DNA from 3 places in the Uliginosibacterium sangjuense genome. Region 2 is predicted to be linked to each of the others. Evidence: predicted binding sites of a transcription regulator. Region 2 holds the regulator's gene; each other region holds the start of a gene.
What was found. The regulator HrcA, encoded in region 2, represses chaperone genes, less so after heat shock. The targets are predictions, from matches to a motif close to TNTTAGCACTCNNNGNCNNNGAGTGCTAANA.
Positions count from the first base shown of each region.

Region 1: a site for HrcA is predicted at 1,848-1,878, ahead of NMB43_RS02150 (co-chaperone GroES). Genes of this name have one in related genera too.
Region 3: a site for HrcA is predicted at 4,790-4,820, ahead of rpoH (RNA polymerase sigma factor RpoH). Genes of this name have one in related genera too.

Region 1 is NZ_CP101132.1:461,973-469,465, reverse strand. It holds gene groL (chaperonin GroEL) at 1-1,424, opposite strand, end outside; gene NMB43_RS02150 (co-chaperone GroES) at 1,473-1,760, opposite strand; gene NMB43_RS02145 (undecaprenyl-phosphate glucose phosphotransferase) at 2,163-3,569, opposite strand; gene epsL (XrtB/PEP-CTERM-associated polysaccharide biosynthesis outer membrane protein EpsL) at 3,801-4,970, shown strand; gene NMB43_RS02135 (hypothetical protein) at 5,392-5,841, shown strand; gene NMB43_RS02130 (EpsD family peptidyl-prolyl cis-trans isomerase) at 6,109-6,987, shown strand; gene epsE (polysaccharide export protein EpsE) at 7,057-7,493, shown strand, end outside.
Region 2 is NZ_CP101132.1:1,539,363-1,546,855, forward strand. It holds gene hemH (ferrochelatase) at 1-1,092, opposite strand, end outside; gene hrcA (heat-inducible transcriptional repressor HrcA) at 1,103-2,146, opposite strand; gene NMB43_RS07020 (NAD kinase) at 2,233-3,114, shown strand; gene recN (DNA repair protein RecN) at 3,130-4,794, shown strand; gene NMB43_RS07030 (alpha/beta hydrolase) at 4,794-5,675, shown strand; gene NMB43_RS07035 (hypothetical protein) at 5,833-6,537, shown strand; gene NMB43_RS07040 (Imm71 family immunity protein) at 6,707-7,493, opposite strand, start outside.
Region 3 is NZ_CP101132.1:442,686-450,178, reverse strand. It holds gene NMB43_RS02075 (glycosyltransferase) at 1-40, shown strand, start outside; gene NMB43_RS02070 (glycosyltransferase family 4 protein) at 37-1,182, shown strand; gene NMB43_RS02065 (UDP-glucose dehydrogenase family protein) at 1,206-2,528, shown strand; gene NMB43_RS02060 (nucleotidyltransferase family protein) at 2,567-3,670, shown strand; gene rpoH (RNA polymerase sigma factor RpoH) at 3,883-4,734, opposite strand; gene NMB43_RS02050 (lactonase family protein) at 4,937-6,016, opposite strand; gene NMB43_RS02045 (glycerate kinase type-2 family protein) at 6,058-7,326, opposite strand; gene NMB43_RS02040 (2-hydroxy-3-oxopropionate reductase) at 7,323-7,493, opposite strand, start outside.

The DNA of each region.
Region 1 (7,493 bases), 1.1 Mb from region 2:
TTGCCCTGGCCTTCCAACACCTTGGAGACGACCACGGAGGGCTCGTCACCAGCGTTGGCAACGATCTGGCGCAGCGGCTCTTCGATCGCGCGCAGCACGATCTTGATGCCGGCTTCCTGATCGGGGTTGTCACCCTTCACGGTGCCGATGTTGGCACGGGCGCGCAGCAGGGCCACGCCACCGCCGGCCACGATGCCTTCTTCCACGGCAGCGCGGGTGGCGTGCAGCGCGTCTTCGACGCGAGCCTTCTTTTCCTTCATTTCGACTTCGGTGGCAGCGCCAACCTTGATCACGGCCACGCCGCCGGCCAGCTTGGCCTTGCGCTCTTGCAGCTTCTCGCGGTCGTAGTCGGAGTTGGAGCCTTCGATCAGGGCTTCGATCTGGGCGACGCGTGCCTGGATGGCTTCCGCCTTGCCGATACCGTCGATGATCGTGGTGTTTTCCTTCTCGACCTCGATGCGCTTGGCTTGGCCCAGGTCGGCCAGGGTGGCCTTCTCGAGCGACAGACCGACTTCTTCGCTGATCACCTGACCGCCGGTCAGGATGGCGATGTCTTCCAGCATGGCCTTGCGGCGGTCACCGAAGCCCGGGGCCTTGACGGCGACGGTCTTCAGGATGCCACGGATGTTGTTCACCACCAGGGTGGCCAGGGCTTCGCCATCGACATCTTCGGCCACGATCAGCAGCGGGCGGCCAGACTTGGCGACTTGTTCCAGCACCGGCAGCAGGTCACGGATGTTGGACACCTTCTTGTCGTACAGCAGCACGAAGGGGTTATCCAGGGTGGCGATCTGCTTGTCCTGGTTGTTGATGAAGTAGGGCGACAGGTAGCCGCGGTCGAACTGCATGCCTTCGACGACATCCAGTTCGTTGTCCAGGGACTTGCCGTCCTCGACGGTGATCACGCCGGCCTTGCCGACCTTGTCCATGGCGGTGGCGATGATGTCACCCACGGAAGAGTCGCTATTGGCGGAGATCGAGCCGACCTGGGCGATTTCCTTGCTGGTCGAGCAGGGCTTGGAAGTCTTCTTCAGCTCTTCGATCAGGGCGGCGACCGCCTTGTCGATGCCGCGCTTCAGGTCCATCGGGTTCATCCCGGCAGCCACGTACTTCATGCCTTCGCGCACGATGGCCTGGGCCAGCACGGTAGCGGTGGTGGTGCCGTCACCGGCCACGTCGGAGGTCTTGGAAGCGACTTCCTTGACCATCTGGGCGCCCATGTTTTCGAACTTGTCCTTCAGTTCGATTTCCTTGGCGACCGACACACCGTCCTTGGTCACGGTGGGGGCGCCAAAGGAGCGCTCCAGCACCACGTTACGGCCCTTGGGGCCCAGGGTCACCTTGACCGCGTTGGCCAGGATGTTGACGCCAGCAACCATGCGCTCGCGAGCGGAATCGCCGAACTTGACTTCTTTAGCAGCCATTTCTTACTCCAGAAATTGATTGAAATTCGTATGGGGATCGAAGTGCGATCACTCGATCACGCCGAAGATGTCTTCTTCGCGCATCACGAGGAGTTCGACGCCATCGACCTTCACGGTCTGGCCGCTGTACTTGCCGAAGATGACCTTGTCACCAACCTTCAGTTGCAGGGCGCGCACGGAACCATCTTCCAGGATCTTGCCGGTGCCCACGGACACCACTTCACCCATATCGGGCTTTTCGACGGCAGAGCTGGCCAGAACGATGCCGGAAGCGGTCTTCTCTTCGGCTTCAACGCGCTTGACGACAACACGGTCGTGCAGGGGACGAATCTTCATATTCACTCCTGAATCAGAGGAAGGGTCAAAAAATCGGGGATGCCAAGCATCCATCAATGTAGGGTTCGAGGCCGGCTGAACGCCTTTTGTTAGCACTCACCCATGGCGAGTGCTAATAATAGGGGCAGCCCCTCCCGATTTCAAGCCGCCCGGGGCGCAGGAAGCTCCGGCCCGGATCATTTCCCAAGCCCAGAGCGGCTGACTGCAGTCAGAGTGGAAGCTTCCGGCAGACACCGGAAGTGCAGACCAAGAAAGGGAATGCGCGCATCTGCGCGCCAAGGAAACAGCGCTTCTCACCCCACGACGAGGCGGAAGGCGCAGCGCTCTCGTGGCCGCGCCTCACCGACGCCATGACCACGGCCCGGCTGCCTGAGAAGGCTCTCAGGCAGCAGGAGCCGGCATTCAGTATGCCGTGGCGTCGTTCGCCATCACCCCTACCGTGCGCAGGATGATCTTGAGGTCGAGCGAGAGGGACCAGTTGCGCAGGTACTCGAGGTCGAACTCGATGCGCTTCTTCATATGCTCAAGGTCGTCTCCGCCACGGTAGCCGTTGACCTGGGCCCAGCCCGTGATGCCCGGCTTGACCTTGTGGCGGATCATGTAACCCGAGATCAGGCGACGATACTGCTCGTTGACGGCCACGGCATGGGGGCGCGGACCGACGATGCTCATTCGCCCCTGCAGCACGTTGATGAACTGCGGCAGCTCATCGAGCGAGGTCTTGCGGATGAAGGCCCCGAAGCGCGTCACCCGGGCATCGCCGCGCGTGACCTGCTTGTAGGTTTTGTCGCCATCTTCCGTCACGGTCATGGAGCGGAACTTGTATACGACGATCTCCCGTCCATCCAGCCCGTAACGGCGCTGGGCGAAGATCACCGGCCCCGGCGAACTGAGGCGCACGCCGGCCGCCACAAACAGCAGTACCGGCGCGATCAGCGTCAGGATCAGCGACGACAGCAGGATGTCGGAGGCACGTTTGACCACGCCGTTGAGCCCCGTGAAAGGGGTCTCGCACACCGACACGACGGGGATGCCGTTGATCGTATCCATGCGCCCCTGGATGATGTCGGTCACGAAAATGTCCGGCACGAAATAGATCGACACCGTGGTGTCCTTCAAGGTGTCCAGCAGTTTCAGAATGCGCGGCTGGCTCGCCATCGGCAGAGCCAGGTAGATGTGGTCGATCTGGTAGCGCTTGACGTAGTCCACCAGTTCATCAAGCCGGCCCAGCAGCTTGTGGTCACCAATTCCCTCCAGGCGTTCGCGCGAACGATCATCGAAGAAGCCATGGAAGCGGATGCCCAGCAAGGGATCGTGGTCGAAGTTTGCCGCCAGATTCACCCCGATGTCGTTGCAGCCGGCGACCACCGCCTTGCTCTGGTAGGCCTCGGACGCCAGCACCTTGGGCATGAAATGGCGCACCAGCGCATGGGTGCCGACTGTCGTGAAGGGCAGCACGGCCAGCCATTGCCACACGAACCCATCCGGAAACACCGCGAGGTAGCCGCTGGCGTAGCCAAACACCAGCAGCAGGCCGGCCAGCATCGACAGGTTCCACGCCGTGCCACCGAGCATGCGCCCCCATGACTCGTGCAGCCTCGCCTCGCCCGGAAAACTCAGCGCAAAGGCCAGCACCCCCAGGAGGATGTGCTGCGCCCCCAGCTCGTCGGCGCGGACCAGGGCAACGAGAAACAGGCTCGCCACGATGATCAGGGGATCGAGATAGGCGTTGACCAGGCGCCGCGGCTTGAAGGATCGACGCGAGATACGCCGTGCGGCCAGACTGAGAGTTCCTGTTTGCGTGTTCATATGCGAGCCAGATTACTATACGGATTAACCCCAGCATTTCTTCCCGGGCCGAACGGGCACCCAGCGGGGGCGAACGCAGCGCTTAAGCCGTCGTCATCACGACCGGACACTTCACCCAAGCGAGACATTCCAATGCAAGACACATGCCGGAAGAAGAACAGGGCGCACGCCGAACGGGCGCACCAGAGCCGCCCCCGCTGTCACGCCCATCGCCTCGCCCCTGCACTGCTGTTGCTTGCAACGAGCGGCAGCGCCCTGGCCGAGACGCAACGCGAGGAGGGGTTCTTCTGGGATGTGTCGCAGAGCTTCACCCACGACGACAACCTCTATCGCCTGCCCGAAGGGCAATCCCCCTCCGTGCCGGGCTTTCCGGCGGAACGTGCCGACACCCTCTCGGTCACGCGCGCACTGGCCGGCTTCGAGCATCGCTACAGCCTGCAGAAGATCCACCTCGACGTCGAACTGCGCCGCAATGCCTTCGAGACATTCGACTACCTGGACCACACCACCACCAACCTGCATGGCCACTGGGACTGGGCCGTGGGCAAGCTCTTCAGCGGACGCCTGCAGGCCTCGCAGGACGAGAGCCTGCGCGGCTTCGCCGACTTCGCCTACACCACCAAGAGCATCAACACCTTCCGCCGCGTCGGCGCAGATGGACACTACTGGTTCCACCCCGAATGGGCTGCCGGCATCGGCCTGGCGCGGGTCTCCAGCCAGTACAGCGACGCCCAGTCGGCCAGCTCCGAATATGATGAGAACGCCTACGAGGCCATCGTCAGCTACCGCCCGAAGGGCAACAATCTCCTTTCCGGCGTGTTGCGACAGGCTGATGGCGACTACCCCGGGCGCGCCACCGGCGGCCCCTACCCCGCCGAGTACCGCCAGCGGGACGCGCGCCTGCGCGGCGAATGGGCCGTCACCGGCCTGAGCCGCCTGCACGGCTACCTGGGCTACACGCAGCGCAAGTACCCCGATTTCGCCAGCCGCAACTTCGACGGCCTGACCGGGCGCCTGAACTACGACTGGCAGACCACGCCCAAGCTCTTGCTGGGCGCAGGCTTGCGGCGCGAACTGGGTGCCCAGGAAGACCTGACCGACAACTACGTCGTCACTTCCGCCCTCAACCTTTCGGCCCGCTGGGATCTCGCCGCCCAGTTCGCCCTGGGCGGGCGCTACGAACTCCGCTATCGCGACTATGGCGGAGACCCGGGGCTAGGTGTCGTCCCGCTCGTGGGCCGCAACGACCGCACCGACTTCTTCGACCTCTATATGGATTACCTGCCGCTGACCTGGCTGAGCATCCGCCTGTCCGCGTCACGCGAGAGCCGCAGCGCCGACAACGCCGCCGCCGACTACAACGACACCCTCACCACGCTCAGCGCCACCGCTCGCTTCTGAGCCCCCCGCCGCGCCCTACAAGGCGCGGACGGCAGGCTTGCGCCCCCTCCTTGCGCACCACCGCCCCTGTTCCGAAGCCACAATTTTGCGTTGCATCATCGCCAAAACCGACATCCTACTTTGTCAGACCGTGCCCCATGTCGGGTCAGTCAATGCACCACAAAACGGCATCAAATATAGCAATTACCGCTTATTTGACATGTCGGACAACTTTACACGGATGCATTTGGCATTGACATCCGACCGTCCATCCAGAAATTTTGTGCGGCACTGCAATAGTTCTGAATTTACGGTCTATTCTGCGTAGAAGCCCTTAGGGATTTACCCCGATGGCCTGCTACTTGCTAGCTCTGTGTCACCGGTCTGGAGTCCTGCCTTCCCTGCAGCTCCTCTCCTCCCCCAATCCGAACAGGAGATTCAAATGAACAAGCTCAAGAATGCACTCGCGGGCCTGGCGCTTGGCGCCAGCGTCCTAGCCGCCGCACCGGCGACTGCGGCAACGTCCTGGGGCACGCATGACGCGGTGGAGTTTGGCGTGACCAACTCCTTCATCAGCTCCTTCGACTTCACCCTCAGCAGCCTGTCGTCGCTCGTCACCACCGTCAGCACCAGCACGGGCGGTGGCGCACTGGGCCTGTTCCAGGGTGGCACCCTGCTGGGTGGCCTGATCTACACCAGTGCGGTCAGCAGCGTGACCGGGGTGTTCTCCAACCTGGCGCCCGGCGCCTATTCGTACAAGATGCTCAACCTCGGCGGCCCGACCACCATCGTCTCCGCCGTCAGCGCGGTGCCGGAAATGGAAACCTACGCCATGCTCCTGGCCGGCCTGGGCATGATCGGCCTCGTCGCCCGTCGTCGCCTCGACAACTGATCGGTGCGGGCGGGCAGGCGCACAGCCTTTACCGCCCAACCCACGGGTTGGCCCTTGATGGCCACCGACTCTCCTTTGCGCACCGCCCCGCGAGTGCGTTAGTGCCGTGCCGCGGGCATTGCCGGCGGCACGGTATGTATTTGCCAGCGAGAAGCGTTCCTTTTCCAGACAGGCTTTGTCTGACGCTCTCATAGAACCGCCCGACAGGCGCTGCCATACGTTTCTTGCTGAGCATCCTCATCCTCGGACCGCCGGAGCTTCAGCACGATGATCGACCGTATTGCCCCCCCCTCCCTGCACCTGGCTTCGCGCCTGGTCCTCCCTGTCCTGCTCGTCGCAACCCTGGCTGCATGCAATGCCGGGGGCAAGGCCAGTTCCAGCGGCCAGGTGGTGGCGCGGGTGAATGGCGACGAGATCTCGGTCCATCAGCTCAACGTGCAACTGAGTCAGTTGCCGATCGCGGGCGCCGACCCCAAGGCGGTCGGGGCGGAAGTGCTGGAACGCCTGGTGGACCAGCAACTGCTGGTCAAGCAGGCCGTCGAGCGGCAGCTCGATCGCAACCCGGATGTCATCCAGAAGCTCGAAGCCGCACGTCGCGAAGTGCTCGCCCGGGCCTACAGCGAATCGCTGGGAGGCACCCAGGCGCCGGCCGACCCGGTGGTGGTGCGTGATTTCTATCGCGAGCACCCCGATCTCTTCGAGCGCCGGCGCATCTACACCCTGGCCGAGATCGTGATCCGGCCGCGTCCCGAGCAACGTGAGGCGGTCATGGCGCAGGTCAAGGCCGCCGCCCGCGTCGATGATCTGTCGGCATGGCTCAAGACACACGAGGTGCCCTTCATGGCCTCCGGTGGCCGCAAGCCTGCCGAGCAGTTGCCGCTGGAATTGCTGCCACGCTTCGCGGCGCTCAAGGATGGCGAGATCGCCTACTTCGGCAGCGGCGCCAGCATCAGCGTGATCCAGTTGCAATCCTCCGAAGAGGCCCCGATCAACGAAGCCGATGCCGCCGCCGCGATCCAGCAGTACATCGTCGCGCGCAAGCGGGCCGAACTGGTGCGCGAGGAACTGCAACGCCTGCGCGCGGGTGCCCAGGTCGAGTACCTGGGCGATTTCGCCAAACCCACCGCCGCCGCCGACAAGTCCTGATCCCGCTGGCTGGCGCGAGACTTGCAACACACTGGTGAGCACCCTGCCCCTTATCTGCCGAGACCGTCGATGCCCGTCATCCCGCACGCATATCCCGCCCGTGCCATCCTTCTTCTGTGCCGCCTGCTGGCCTGCCTGCTGCTGGCTGCCCCCTGCGTGGCGCGCGCTGCCGTCGCCAGCGAGTATGTGCTGGGGGCGGGCGACACCATCCGCATCAGCGTGTACCAGAACCCCGACCTCACCCTGGAGGCGCGCATTGCGGAGGGAGGCAACATCAGCTTTCCGCTGATCGGCGCGGTCAAGCTGGGCGGCCTGTCGGTACCGGCGGCGGAACAACGCATCGCCGGCCTGCTGAAGGACGGACGCTTCGTGCTGCAGCCACAGGTCACCGTGCTGCCGCTGCAGATGCGCAGCAATCTGGTCACCGTGCTGGGCTATGTGAACAGGCCCGGTCGCTACCCGCTGGAGACGCCGGGCATCCGTCTCTCCGACATGCTGGCCACGGC
Region 2 (7,493 bases):
CGTCGCTCCGTGCGCGCGGGCGCGCTGTGCGGTGGCGGCCAGCCGCTCTGCCGTCGGCTGGGGCAGGGCCAGCCAGTCTTCGATGTGACGCTTGCTGATGTTCAGCAGCGCCGAGATGAAATCGTTGCGCTCATTGAGGCAGGGGATGTAGCCGAAATGCTTGCCGCCGCTGCTGATGAAGGCCGCCTTGCACTCCATGGCGATCTCTTCCAGCGTCTCCAGGCAGTCGGCGACGAAGCCAGGGCAGATCACATCGATCGACTTGACGCCTTGCTTGGCCAGCTCGCGCAGGGTCGGTTCGGTGTAGGGCTGCAGCCACTCGGCCTTGCCGAAGCGCGACTGGAAGGTGATCTTGTACTGCTCCGGCTTGAGACTCAGCGCCTCGGCGAGCAGGCGGCCGGTCTTGTGGCATTCACAGAAGTACGGGTCGCCACGGTCCAGGGTGAAGCGTGGTACGCCGTGGAAGCTCATCACCAGTTGCTCGGGCCGGCCGTTGGTTCGCCAGTGCGCCTGTACGCTGTTGGCCAGCGCCATGATGTAGTCATGCTGGTCATGGAAGTTGCGCACGAAGCGCAGCTCGGGCAGGTTGCGCATGCGCATGGCGACCTCTGCCACCGCGTCGAACACGCTGGCCGTTGTCGAGGCCGCGTACTGCGGATACATCGGCAGCACGAGGATGCGGCGGCATTGTTTTTCCTTCAGCGCCAGCAGGCCTGACTCGATGTCGGGCTGACCGTAGCGCATGGCGTACTCCACCAGCACGCGGCCGTGGCCAGCCTGCAGGTAGTAGCCCTGCAGGTACTTGGCCTGGCGCTCGGTATGCACTTTCAGCGGCGAGCCTTCGGCGGTCCACACCTGGGCGTACTTCTCCGCCGACTTGGCCGGGCGGGTGTTGAGGATCACCAGGTTCAGCAGGGGCGTCCACAGCAGGCGCGGAATCTCGACTACGCGCGGGTCGGACAGGAACTGCTTCAGGTAGGGCCGCACCGCCTTGGCCGTGGGCGCTTCCGGCGTGCCGAGATTGACCAGCAGGATGCCGATGCGCTCGGCGGCGGCGTGGTCATGCTTGGGTTCGGGTAAATAACGTGGCATGCAGGCGTGGTCAGCCGTTGTTGGACAGTGCGCTGGAGAGCAGGCGCGCGGTGATGTCGACGATGGGGATGACTCGGTCGTAGGCCATGCGCGTGGGGCCGATCACGCCTACGGTGCCGACCAGTTGGCCGTCGACCTCGTAGGGGGCGGTGATCACGCTGCATTCGTCCAGCGTGGTGATGCCGGATTCGCCGCCGATGAAGATCTGCACGCCGTCGGCACGGTTTGAGATGTCCAGCAACTGCATCAGGCTGGACTTCTGTTCGAACATGCGGAACAGCTCGCGCATGCGCGACATGTTGGAGGACAGCTCGTCGACCTCCAGCAGGTTGCGCTCGCCGGAGATCACGTAGTCGGTGTCCTGCTTCTCGATGGCTTCTTCGCCTGCCTGGATGGCCGCGCTCATGAGTTCGGACATGTCGGCGCGCAGTTCGGTCAACTCCATGCGCAGACGGTCCAGCATGTCGGTGAGCCCTAGGCCCACGCAATGCTGGTTCAGGTAGTTGGCTGCCTGGGTCAGCTCGCTGGGCGAGTAGGCGCGCTTGGTCAGCAGGATGCGGTTCTGCACGTCGCCGGTGGTGGTGACGATGATCAGCAACACGCGCGTATCGGACAGACTGACGAACTCGATCTGGCGGACCTTGGTGCCGTCCTTGCGCTGCGCCACCACGATGCCGGCGAAGTGCGTCAGGCCGGACAGCAGTTGCGAGGCCGCGTTGATCACACGCTTGGGGTCGTCTGGCTGCAACTGGTGTTCCAGTGCGCGCAGTTCATTCTGTTCGATGGTCTGCACGGTCAGCAGTGAATCGACGAACAGGCGGTAGCCGCGCGCGGTGGGAATGCGGCCGGCCGAGGTGTGCGGGCTGGCGACGAAGCCCATCTCCTCCAGGTCGGCCATCACGTTGCGGATCGTGGCGGGCGACAGTTCCAGGCCGGACTGGCGCGACAGCGAGCGCGAGCCGACGGGCTGGCCCTCGGCGATGTAGCGCTCGACCAGGGTCTTGAGCAATACCTTGGCGCGTTGGTCGAGAGAAGCGTCTGATGGATTCGACATGACCCCCGATTGTAAGTGGCTGGCTCCCCGCTGACCAGTTGCGGCGGGCCTTCACGGACCGGGCCGCGCGGTTACAATGCCGCTCCATGAGCACAGCGTTCAAGACCATTGCCCTGATTGGCAAGTACCAGAGTGCGGAAGTGGGCGAAGTCCTGAGCCAGTTGGCGGACTTCCTGCGCCGGGCCGGCGCAACCGTGTGGATCGAGCTGGAAACGGCCAACGCCACCGGCCTGGGCTTTGACCGGGTGGTCGACTACGACGCCATCGGCCGCGGTGCCCAGTTGGCCATCGTGGTCGGTGGCGACGGCACCATGCTCACTGCGGCCCGTCGGCTGTCGGCCTATGGTGTGCCCCTGATGGGCATCAACCTGGGGCGCCTGGGCTTCCTGACCGACATCTCGCGTGACGGCATGCTGGAAATGGTGGCCGAGGTGCTCAACGGCAAGTGCCAGCGCGAGCGCCGTGTGTTGCTGGAGGCCGAGGTCCTGCGTAACGGCGCCCCGGTGTTCAGTACCACCGCACTCAATGACGTGGTGCTGTCGCGCGGCGAGATCGGCCGCCTGATCGAGTTCGAACTGCATGTCGATGGCGAGTTCATCTACTCGCAACGCGCCGACGGCATGATCGTCGCCACGCCGACCGGCTCCACCGCTTACGCCTTGTCGGCCAATGGCCCCATCCTGCATCCGCGCCTGGCGGGCATGTTGCTGGTGCCGCTGTGCCCGCATGCCCTGACTTATCGCCCCATCGCCCTGTCGCAGGAGAGCACGGTGGAATTGGTGATCCTGCCCTCGCACGACGCGCGCATCCACTTCGATGGCCAGACCTTGTTCGACGCCAAGGCGGGCGACCGTATCCGTGTGCGCCGTTCATTCCAGTCCGTGACCCTGCTGCACCCCGAGCAGTACAGCTACTTCGCCGTGCTGCGCGAGAAGCTGCACTGGAGCGCGGCGCCGCGCCTGTCCTGAGGACTGGATCGACTCATGCTGCGGCGTCTTCTGATCAAGGATTTCGTGCTGGTTGACCAGCTCGAACTCGATTTCCGTGCCGGCTTCGGTGCGCTGACGGGCGAGACCGGCGCCGGCAAATCCATCCTGCTCGACGCCCTGGCCTTGCTGCTGGGCGAGCGCGGGGATGCCGGCGTGGTACGCAGCGGCTGCGACAAGGCCGATCTCGCGGCCGAATTCGACCTACCCGCTGACTCCCCGGCTCGGACCTGGTTGCTGGCGCAGGACCTGTCGGCCGACGAGGACGTGATCCTGCTGCGCCGGGTGATCGACAGCGGCGGCCGCTCGCGCGCCTACATCAACGGCATGCCGGCCACCGCGACGCAGTTGCGCGAGCTGGGCGAGTTCCTCGCCGACATCCATGGCCAGCATGCGCACCACGCCTTGTTGCGCCCGGATGCACAGCGCATCCTGCTCGACAGCCATGCCGGCCTGCTGCCGCTGGCGCGCGAAGTGGCGCTGGCGTACCGCGAATGGCGCGCCGCCGCGAAGGCGCGTGAGGAGGCGGAGCAGGGCCAGGCCCATCTGCTGCGCGAACGCGAGATGCTGTCCTACCAGGTCAAGGAGCTGCGCGAGCTGGGCTTCGCGGCTGAAGAGTGGGATGCGCTGAATCAGGAGCAGGCGCGCCTGTCGCATGCGGCCAGCCTGCTGGAGGGTGCCTCGGCGGCACTGGACGCCGTCAGCGAGAGCGATGCGCCGCTGGCCACCGAGACCGAGCGCCTGGCCGCCCGCCTGCAGGAGCTGGCCGGCTATGACCCGCAGTTGGGCGAGATCGCGCAGTTGTTGTCGGAAGCCGCGATCCGGCTGGAAGAGGCGGGCCATGCGCTGCGCCGCTACCGTGATCGCGTCGACCTCGACCCGGCACGCCTGGCCGAAGTCGACCAGCGCATCGCCGCCGTGCTGGACATGGCGCGCAAGTATCGCGTCGCGCCGGAAGCGCTGCCGGGCCTGCTCGACGAGAGCGCTACACGACTGGCGAGCTTGGACGAGCTGGCCGATCCCGCCGCCTTGCTGGCGCGCGAACAGGAGACGCAGGCGCAGTTCGATCGCAAGGCGCGCGAGCTGAGTGGCAAACGTGAAAAGGCCGCCGCCGCATTGGGCGAGGCCGTGACTGAAGCCATGCAGGGCCTCGCGATGGCTGGTGGTACGTTCCAGATTGCCCTGCAGCCCGAACCGGATGGTGCTGCCACCGGTTACGAGCGCATCGAGTTCCAGGTTGCCGCGAATCCCGCGCAGCCGCTGCGACCGCTGGGCAAGGTTGCGTCCGGCGGCGAGCTGTCGCGCATCGGGCTGGCGATCCAGGTCATCACCAGTGAAGCGCAGTCCGCGCCGACGCTGATCTTCGACGAGGTCGACGTCGGCATCGGGGGCAGCGTGGCCGAGATCGTGGGCCGCCGTCTGCGCGAGCTGGGCCGCACGCACCAGGTGCTGTGTGTGACGCACCTGCCGCAGGTGGCTGCGCAGGCCGACTGGCAATGGAAGGTGGCCAAGGAAACCGTCGACGGTGCCACGCTGTCGCGCCTCTCGGCGCTGGCCGAGGCTGAGCGCGTGGAAGAGATCGCGCGCATGCTGGGCGGCGTCAACATCACCGAAACCACGCGCCAGCACGCCGCCGAGTTGCTGGGCCAGCGCCGCGCCTGATGGGCTACACCGAGCATCCGCTGTGGCCGGGCGATGCGCCGGGTTCGGCGGGGCTCGTGCTGGAAGAGTTCATCGACGAACGCAGCCCGGACATCACGCAATTCCATGACCGCGCGATCAGCCGCATCACGCGGCCGATGCTGCGCGTCTATCGCCCGGCCAAGCCGAATGGGCTGGCGCTGCTGGTGATTCCCGGTGGCGGCTACCAGCGCGTCGTCATCGACAAGGAAGGTGAGGAGATCGTGCCCTGGCTCACCGGCCTGGGCATCACGGTCGGTGTGCTCAAGTATCGCCTGCCCGGCGAAGGTCATGCGCAGGCGGTGCACGTATCCTTGCAGGACGCGCAGCGCGCGATGCGCTGGTTGCGCGCGCATGCCGTGTCGCTGGGCATCGCGCCGCAGCGCGTCGGGCTGATGGGCTTCTCGGCCGGCGGCCATGTCGCGGCGATGCTGGCGACGCGCTTTGCGGCGCCCGTCTATGCGGCGCAGGATGCGGTGGACGGCAATTCCGCACGGCCTGATTTCGCGCTGCTGGTCTATCCCGTCATCACCATGGACGCGGTCTACACGCACGCGATTTCGCGGCAGAAACTGCTGGGCGAAGCGCCCACTGAGGCCGAAATCAAATCGCAGTCCGCCGAGCTGATGGTGCAGGCCGACACGCCGGCCTGTTGCATCGTGCATGCCGATGACGACGCCTCCGTACCGCCCGAGAACGCGCTGCGTTTCTACTTCGCACTGCGTCGGCAGAAGGTGCCGGCGGAGCTGCATGTGTTCCAGCGCGGCGGTCACGGTTTCGCGATCCGCCTTGCTCAGGGGCCTGTCGCGCAATGGACGCAGTTGTGCGAGAACTGGCTGCGCCTCAACGGCTGGCTGAGATGAGCAAACCGGCCAAGCCCGGCAATCGACCTGCGCTGCCATCTGCACCCAAACCTGCGGCACAGCGCCCGGGCAATCCACGCTTGCAGGCCGACCAACGCTGGCAGCGCACGCAGCGCTTCACCTGGGACAAGAACCGGGGGCGCGGGTGAGGGCGGCCGTGCGTCGACTCGGCGCCACGCTGTTCCAATGTGGCTGGCCCGCGACGCGTGCCCGTGTGCTGGGCCTCATGCCGCTGCTGATCCTGCTGATCATCGTGGGCGGCCTCCTGCTCGATCAACTGGGCGGCAGGCTGGGGCCACTTTTGGTCAATGCCTGGGTGTGGGGCCTGTACGCCTTGCTGCTGCGGGTGGAAAAGCCCGCCATGCGCCCGCCGCTGATCGTCTGCCTGGTAATCGCCACTGCGGGCGAACTGTTCCTGTCCCTGCTGTGGGGGCTCTACCTGTATCGCGATGGCGGCTTGCCGCTGTTCGTCCCGCCCGGGCATGTGCTGCTTTTCTGGCTCGGCATGCACAGCGTCGCGCGCGTGCCCTATCGCCTGCTCGCCCTGGTGCCCTGGCTGGCTGCCCCGCTTACCCTCTGGATGGCATGGCAGGGGCACGACCATCTGGGTCTCGTGCTTTGCGCCTTCTTCCTGCTCTGCTGGCGCTTCGGCCCCGCGCCGCGACTCTATGCCTGGATGTTCCTGCTGGCACTGTGGATGGAGTTGTTCGCCACCTGGCTAGGCAACTGGCAATGGCAGGCGCAAGACCCCTGGTTCGGCCTCGCCATGACCAACCCACCCCTCGCGGCCGGCGCGTTCTACTGCGTGCTCGACCTGATGGTCTTGCTGTGGGCGAGGTGGCGGGGGCAGGGCGGAGCCTAGTTGTGCCTTGCACATGCAGTGCTGGGCATTGATCTCGCGGTCGCCGACCGGAGCCAGCAACAGCTTGCAGGCCCAATTGGCGCGGGAAAATGAGCGCAGAGGGCCGGGGCGATATGCTGCCGCTGGCCTCGGTGGCCACGTTGCTGTGGAAACGGATGTCGACCTTCCGTCAGGCCTGATCCGTGTCCCATTGCCAGATTGTCACGCCGTAGTCAGCACCCAACTCCGGCATGATCTCGCCTTGTTTGAACAGGCGTCGTGAGTCAGCCTTGGCGGGCGATATCCAGTAGCCTGCGCGCGGACAGGGCTGACCGGCGGGGCAGCGTGCCGGGCCTGTGTCGGGTTGAGCGTTCGGGTCTGGCGGGGCGAACTGCGGCCATGGCACGTGCGGCCATTCGGGGCAACGGAAGGTGTACTGCGCTTCTTCGTCGGGAATAGTACCGTCCTCATACCGATCATCACGCCAGATGAGGCGCCAGGTCGTCGGGCGGCCGTCATTGCGCAAGTCATCGCCCGGGAAGGCGATGCTCGGCGCGGGCGAGCCCACATGCAGGTAATTCATCAGCCCGTCGAGTTCGATTCCTGCGTCAGGCACGATGGGTTTCTGGAACAAACCCAGCACACCCTTGGTGTAATCGACCTTCACCGGCTCCCAGATGCCCGAGTAAGGCACCGTATCTTTGGTGCGCAAAAACACCTGCTCCTCGGGTTCTGGCACGGGCGGCAATTCACCTTCCGGAAAAGTGGAGTACTCCATCAGGAAGTTGGGGCCGTGGTTGGCCATGACGTGATAACTCAGCGGGGCCGGGTTGTCGATCCACTGGCCTTCGAGGATGAAGGCGCCGATTTCCTGCTCGGCGCGTCCTTCGTTGACCAAAGCCTCGACGAGGCGATCCCAGTGGGGTGAGTCCATTGCGGGAAGGGCGTTCTCCCCCATCTCGTAGCGCGAAATATCT
Region 3 (7,493 bases), 1.1 Mb from region 2:
GCGTGCCACCCTGCCAGGCTACCCGGGGAGAACCGCATGAAGGTCGCCCTGATCCAGGATTGGCTGGTCGGCTACGCCGGCGGCGAGAAGGTGCTGGAGCAGATCCTCGCCCTCTACCCGGACGCCGACATCTTCACCGTGGTCGACTTCCTGCCGCCCGGCAAGCGCGACTTCATCCACAACAAGGACACGCACACCACCTTCATCCAGCGCCTGCCCTTCGCCCGCACCAAGTATCGCGCCTACCTGCCGCTGATGCCGCTGGCGATCGAGCAACTGGACCTGTCATCCTATGATCTCGTCATTTCATCCAGCCATGCGGTGGCCAAGGGCGTGCTGACCGGACCCGACCAGGTGCATGTGAGCTATGTGCACTCCCCCATCCGCTACGCCTGGGACCTGCAACACCAGTACCTTGCCGAATCTGGCCTGAAGCGCGGCCTCAAGGGCTGGCTGGCACGCGTCATCCTGCACTACCTTCGGCAGTGGGACGTGCGCACCGCCAACGGGGTGGACCACTTCATCGCCAACTCGCGCTTCATCGCACGGCGCATCCAGAAGGTCTACCGGCGGGATGCCGAAGTCATCTGCCCGCCGGTAGACGTCGCCCGCTTCCAGTTGCGCGAAGACAAGGAGGACTTCTACCTGACCGCCTCGCGCATGGTCCCCTACAAGCGCATTCCGTTGATCGTCGAGGCATTCTCGAAGATGCCGGACAAGCGCCTGGTGGTGATCGGCGAGGGGCCTGACTTCGAGCGCGCCAAGGCGCTGGCGGGCCCCAATGTGAGCCTGTTGGGCTACCAGTCGGCAGAGGCACTGATAGACCACATGCAGCGCGCCAAGGCCTTCGTCTTCGCGGCCGAGGAGGATTTCGGCATCACCCCGGTGGAGGCCCAGGCCTGCGGCACGCCGGTGATCGCCTATGGTCGCGGCGGTTCGCTGGAGACGGTGTGCGGCGAGGGCGAGGCCCGCACCGGCCTGTTCTTCTACGAGCAATCGGTGCCCGCCATCGTGGCCGCCGTCCAGTCCTTCGAGCAGATGCCACAGACGATCGCCCCGCAGACCTGCCGGACGCATGCCGAGCGCTTTTCGCCCGAGTCCTTCCGGGCCGCGATGAAGGCCGCCGTCGAGCGGACCCAGGCCAATTTCGCGCCGCGACGCGCCAGCCCCCTGGCCCCCTGAAACGCACACACAGAGAGTCGACCATGAAGATCACCGTTGTAGGAACCGGTTATGTAGGCCTGGTATCAGGCGCCTGTCTGGCCGAGATGGGCAATGACGTGCTGTGTCTGGACCTCGACCCGGAGAAGATCCGCATCCTCAAGGAGGGCGGCATCCCGATCCATGAGCCGGGGCTGGATGCCGTGGTCACCCGCAATGTCGCGGCCGGCCGTCTGCACTTCACGACCGACGTGGAAGAGGCGGTGCGCTTCGGCACGGTGCAGTTCATCGCGGTGGGCACGCCGCCGGACGAAGACGGTTCGGCCGACCTCAAGTACGTGCTGGCCGCGGCGCGCAACATCGGCCGTCTGATGACCGACTACAAGGTGGTGGTCGACAAGAGCACCGTGCCGGTCGGTACCGCCGACAAGGTGCGCGCGGCCATCGCCGAGGAGCTGGCGGCACGTGGCGTGACGCTCAACTACTCGGTGGTGTCGAACCCCGAGTTCCTGAAGGAAGGGGCGGCGGTCGAGGACTTCATGAAGCCCGACCGCATCGTGATCGGTGCCGACGACGAACAGGCCATCTACCTCATGCGCGCGCTCTACGCGCCCTTCCAGCGCAACCACGACAAGCTGGTGGTGATGGATGTGCGCAGCGCGGAACTGACCAAGTACGCGGCCAACGCGATGCTGGCCACGCGCATCTCCTTCATGAACGAACTGGCCTTACTGGCCGAGAAGCTGGGCGCCGACATCGAGCTGGTGCGCCAGGGCATCGGCTCCGACCCGCGCATCGGCTACCACTTCCTGTACGCCGGTTGCGGCTACGGCGGCTCCTGCTTCCCCAAGGATGTGAAGGCCCTGATCCGCACCGGTCAGGACGCCGGCCAGGCGCTCAAGCTCTTGCAGGCAGTGGAGGATGCCAACGATGCGCAGAAGCTGGTGCTGGTCGACAAGATCGTGCGTCGCTTCGGCGAAGACCTCTCCGGCAAGACCTTCGCGCTGTGGGGTCTGGCCTTCAAGCCGAATACCGACGACATGCGCGAGGCGACCAGCCGGGTGGTGATCGCCGAGCTGTTCAAGCGCGGCGCCAAGGTGAATGCCTACGATCCGGTCGCCATGGACGAAGCGCGCCGCATCTTCGGCGACGAGCCGCGCCTGGCCTATGCGGCCAATCCGATGGAGGCGCTCGAAGGCGCCGATGCGCTTGTCATCGTCACGGAATGGAAGGAATTCCGCAGCCCCGACTTTGAGCGCATCAGGACAAAGCTCAAGTCGCCCACGGTGTTCGACGGGCGCAACCTGTACGACCCCAAGCTGCCGCGCAGCTTCGGCCTCGACTACCAACCCATCGGCCGGGTCTGAACCCGGTACCCCGTATTCATAACGAAGAGGAAACGCACATGGCAAAGGCAATGATCCTGGCCGCCGGCCAGGGCACCCGCGTACGACCGCTGACCAAGGACATCCCGAAGCCGATGATTCCTATCCTCGGCAAACCGGTGCTGGAATACATCATCGAGCACCTCGCGCGCTTCGGCGTGAAGGAGATCATGCTCAACGTCTCCTTCATGCACCGCAAGATCGAGGAGTACTTCGGTGACGGTCATCGCTGGGGTGTGGAGATCGGCTACTCCTACGAGGGCGGCTACGAGCATGGCGACATCGTGCCCAAGCCGCTGGGCTCGGCCGGTGGCATGAAGTACATCCAGGACAACAGCGGCTTCTTCGACGAGACGACGCTGGTGCTGTGCGGTGACGCCATCATCGACCTGGACATCGGTGCCGCGCTGCACGAGCACCGCTTCAAGGGCGCCATCGCTTCGGTGGTTACGCTCGACGTGCCGCTCGAAGACGTGAAGAACTACGGCATCGTGGTGACCGACAAGGAAGGCAAGATCGAATCCTTCCAGGAGAAGCCCAAGCCCGAGGACGCCAAGTCCACCAAGGCCAGCACCGGCATCTACATCTTCGAGCCGGCCGCGCTGGACCTGATCCCGTCCGGCAAGGTGTATGACATCGGCAGCGAGCTGTTCCCACTGCTGGTGGAGAAGGGCCTGCCCTTCTACGCCCAGAACCGCTTCTTCAACTGGATCGACATCGGCCGCGTCACCGATTTCTGGGCCGTGCTGCAACGCGTGCTGCGCGGCGAGGTGGCGCAGATGGACATGCCTGGCAAGGAGGTGCGTCCCGGCATCTGGGTCGGCCTCAACACCCATGTCGACTGGGACAAGGTCAGCATCACCGGCCCGGTCTACCTCGGCTCCAGCGTGCGCATCGAGCCCGGCGCCACCATCGTGGGGCCGGCCTGGATCGGCCATGGCAGCCACGTGCGCAAGGGCGCCACCCTGGTACGCAGCGTGCTGTTCGAATACACCCGCATCGGCGAGGGCATGAGCTTCCCCGAAATGGTGGTCTCGCCGCGCTACTGCGTGAACCGCAAGGGCGACACCTACTACGTGGGTGACGACAACTGCCCGCTGCGCTGGGGGGATGCGCGCGCCTGAACGGGCCCCGCCACCTTCGTCCCTGCGCAGGCAGGGACCCAGTGACTTTGCTTGCCCCCGGCAAAGCGTCGAAAGACGCTGGATTCCTGCCCCCGATTGGGTCGAGGGCAGGCTCTACGCAGGAATGACGGCCAAGCGAAGCTGTGGCGAAGAGATGGAAGCCCAACAAAAAGCCGACCCGCGGGTCGGCTTTTTGTTGGGCAGAGTGCCGCTCAGTGGGCGGTCAGCAGGCCACGCATCTTCTGCAGCGCCTTGGCCTCGATCTGGCGGATGCGCTCGGCCGACACGCCGTACTCTGCCGCCAGCTCATGCAGGGTGGCGGCATCCTCATCCACCAGCCAGCGGCGCTGCACGATGTCGCGCGAGCGCGGATCCAGCGCATCGAGCGCCTCGTGCAGCGCCGTGCCGTGCAGGTGGTCGCGCTCGGCGGCCTCCAGCACTTCGGTGGGTTCGGCACCGGGCGCGGCCAGCCAGGCGGCCGGGGCGACGCGTTCCTCGTCGTCCTCGGGGCCGTTGTCGATGGCCACGTCGCCGCCGGAGAAGCGCGTCTCCATCTCGACGACTTCTTCCGGCTTCACGCCCAGGGTACGGGCGATGTTGTTCACCTCAGTGGGCGACAGCGTGTGCGCGTCGCCGCGCAGGCTGCGCAGGTTGAAGAACAGCTTGCGCTGCGCCTTGGTGGTGGCGATCTTCACCAGGCGCCAGTTCTTCAGGATGTATTCGTGGATCTCGGCCTTGATCCAGTGCATGGCGAAGGACACCAGGCGCACGCCGCGGTCCGGGTCGAAGCGCTTGACCGCCTTCATCAGGCCGATGTTGCCTTCCTGGATCAGGTCGGCATGGGGCAGGCCATAGCCCAGGTAGTTGCGGGCGATGGACACCACCAGTCGCAGGTGCGACAGGATCAACTCGCGGGCCGCTTCCAGGTCATTGCCGTCACGGTAACGGCGCGCCAACGCGAACTCCTGCTCCTCGCTCAGCAGCGGGTAGCGGTTGGCCACCTGCATGTACTGGTCGATGCTGCCGACAGCGGCCGGAACGGGAAAACTCAACGCGTGAGACATGTGACCTCCTGTGAAACCACGGGACATCTGGGGTTTTTCCCGTCCCGCGATCAAATTTTAGCACTCGCCGCTAGAGAGTGCTAACAGGAGGAAAAAGTTCCGGCAGACGGTGCCGGGCGGCGGAACGCCCCCGGCAAATGCGCCATCCCGCGCCACACAGGCCTGTTCACGCGCCGCTTCGCCTCATAAATGTGAACAGGCCCTAGGGCAGGCTCACGATCTCGACCCAGTTTGGCCCCTTGCCGGTCGGCACACGCGCCACCTCGGTCAGTACGCCACTGAGGGCGTCAATGCGATAACTGGTCAGGAAATGCGACTTCTGCCCCACGGCAAGCAGGAAGCGGCCATCCGGCGAAATGTTGAAGCCGCGCGGCTGGGTCTCCGTGGGCCAATGACCGATCAGCTTCAACTGGCCGTCGTCCGCCGAGACGGCAAAGCCGGCCAGGGTGCTCGACCCGCGCTCCGAGGCGTACAGGAATCGCCCGTCTGGCGTCAGGTGCAGGTCGGCCGCAGCCGGCTTGCCTGCGAACGCCGGTGGCACGGCGCTGACGGTCTGCATCGGCGTCAGGCGTCCGCTGGCGGGATCCGCGCGCAACACATGCAGCTTGCCGTCCAGCTCGTCGAGCAGATACAGCAAGGCATGGCGGGAAGAGAACACGAAATGCCGCGGACCGGACTGCGCGGGCAACTGCAGCATGACGTCGGGAGGCGTCCCCAAGCGGCCCTGCTGTGCGTCGAAGTCCAGGCGCACCAACTGATCCGCGCCGAGCAGACTGGCATACACGTGGCGGTTGTCCGCCGAGCTGCTCACCTGATGCGCATTGAGGCCGGTCGGTACGACCTGGCTGGTCGGCTGCGGTACGCCGCTTGCGTCGAGCGGATTGACCGCCAGCTTGTGGCCGCCATAGGACGCCGAGAACAGGAAGCGATTGCTGCGATCCAGCGCGATGTTGGCCATGCTGTCCGCCAAGGGCGCCGACCCGAGATCGCTCAGCGTGCCCTCGCGGGTGTCGATGCGCAGGGCGACGACCTGATAAGGCTGGGAGCGGATCGCGGCATAGAGGCGCTGTCGGTCCGCAGACACGGCCATGGGCATGACGGTACCGCCCACCGCCTTGGTCTGCACGGGCTGCAGGCTGCCCTGCGCCGGGTCCAGCCGGTACACCGAGATGTCCCGACTCTCGGCATTCGACACATACACCATGGTCGGCGTGGCGCAGGCGGACAACACCATCACCCCCCAGACGGCCAGGCTATTGCGAAAGAACGTGCTCGCTGACATCTCCATCCCTCTCTTCTTGGACACTGCATGAGGCACCCGCGTCAGGTCAGCAGCAGCAGGCGCAAGTCGTTGACATTGGTGCGCGTGGGGCCGGTGACGATCAGCTCGTCCAACGCGGCGAAGAAACCGTAGCCGTCGTTATCGTCGAGCAGAGCACGCGCACTGAGGCCGAGGGCGTGGGCGCGCGCCAGGCTGTCCGGCCGGCACAAGGCACCCGCGTTGTCCTCGCTGCCATCGATGCCGTCGGTGTCGATCGCCAGCGCATACACCCCGGGTTCGCCGTCCAAGGCGCAAGCCAGAGACAACAGGAACTCGGCGTTGCGCCCGCCACGCCCCTTTCCACGCACCGTGACCGTCGTCTCGCCTCCCGAGATCAGTACACACGGGGCCGCCAAGGGTTGCCCATGACGCCGCACCTGACGGGCCATGGCGGCATGCATGCGCGCCACCTCACGCGCCTCGCCTTCGATGGCGTTGCCCAGAATCAGCGGCGTGAAGCCCGCCGCGCGCGCCACGGCCGCTGCGGCCTCCAGCGCGTCCTGCGCAGTCGCCACGACATGGCAGGCATGCCCCGCGAAACGCGGATCGCCCGGTTTGGGCGTCTCCCCGTGTCCGCTTTCTAGCCAGTCTTGCGCCGCGTGAGAAATGTCAATCGCATAGCGTCGCAAGATCGCCAGGGCATCGGCACAGGTAGTCGGGTCCGGCAAGGTCGGGCCGGAAGCCACCACCGCCGGGTCGTCACCCGGGACATCGGAAATGACCAGCGTCACCACACGCGCCGGCGCGCAAGCAGCCGCCAGGCGCCCGCCCTTGATGGCCGACAGGTGCTTGCGCACGCAGTTCATCTCGGCAATCGAGGCCCCGCTGCGCAGCAGCGCGCGGTTGATCTGGCGCTTGTCCTCCAGTGTGATGCCCGGCGCGGGCAAGGCCAGCAGGGCGGAACCGCCGCCGGAGATCAGGCACAGCACGAGGTCGTCCTCGCCCAGCCCCTGGACGGCGGCCAGGATGCGCGCCGCGGCCTGCTCGCCGGCCGCGTCGGGCACCGGGTGCGCGGCCTCGACGACTTCGATGTGGCGGCAGGCCGCGCCATGCCCGTAGCGGGTGACCACGATGCCGGACAAGGGCCCCTGCCAATGTGCCTCGACCACTGCGGCCATGGCGGCGGCAGCCTTGCCGGCGCCAATGACCACGGTGCGGCCGCGCGGCGGCGGTGGCAAATGCGGCGGCAGGCATTCAGCCGGCGCCACGGCGGCGATGGCCGCCTCAGCCATCGCACGCAGCAGCGCTTCGGGGGTGGGCACTTCGCTCATGCGGAAGCCGGAGCGCCGATCTCGAAATTGGCCATCAGCTCCAGCGCACGCACCATGGCGGAGTGATCCCAGGCTTCGCCACCATGCGCCGCGCAGCTATTGAACAGCTCCTGGCAAGTGGCCGTGTTGGGCAGCGACAGGCCCAGCGCGCGCGCCGTGGACAGCGC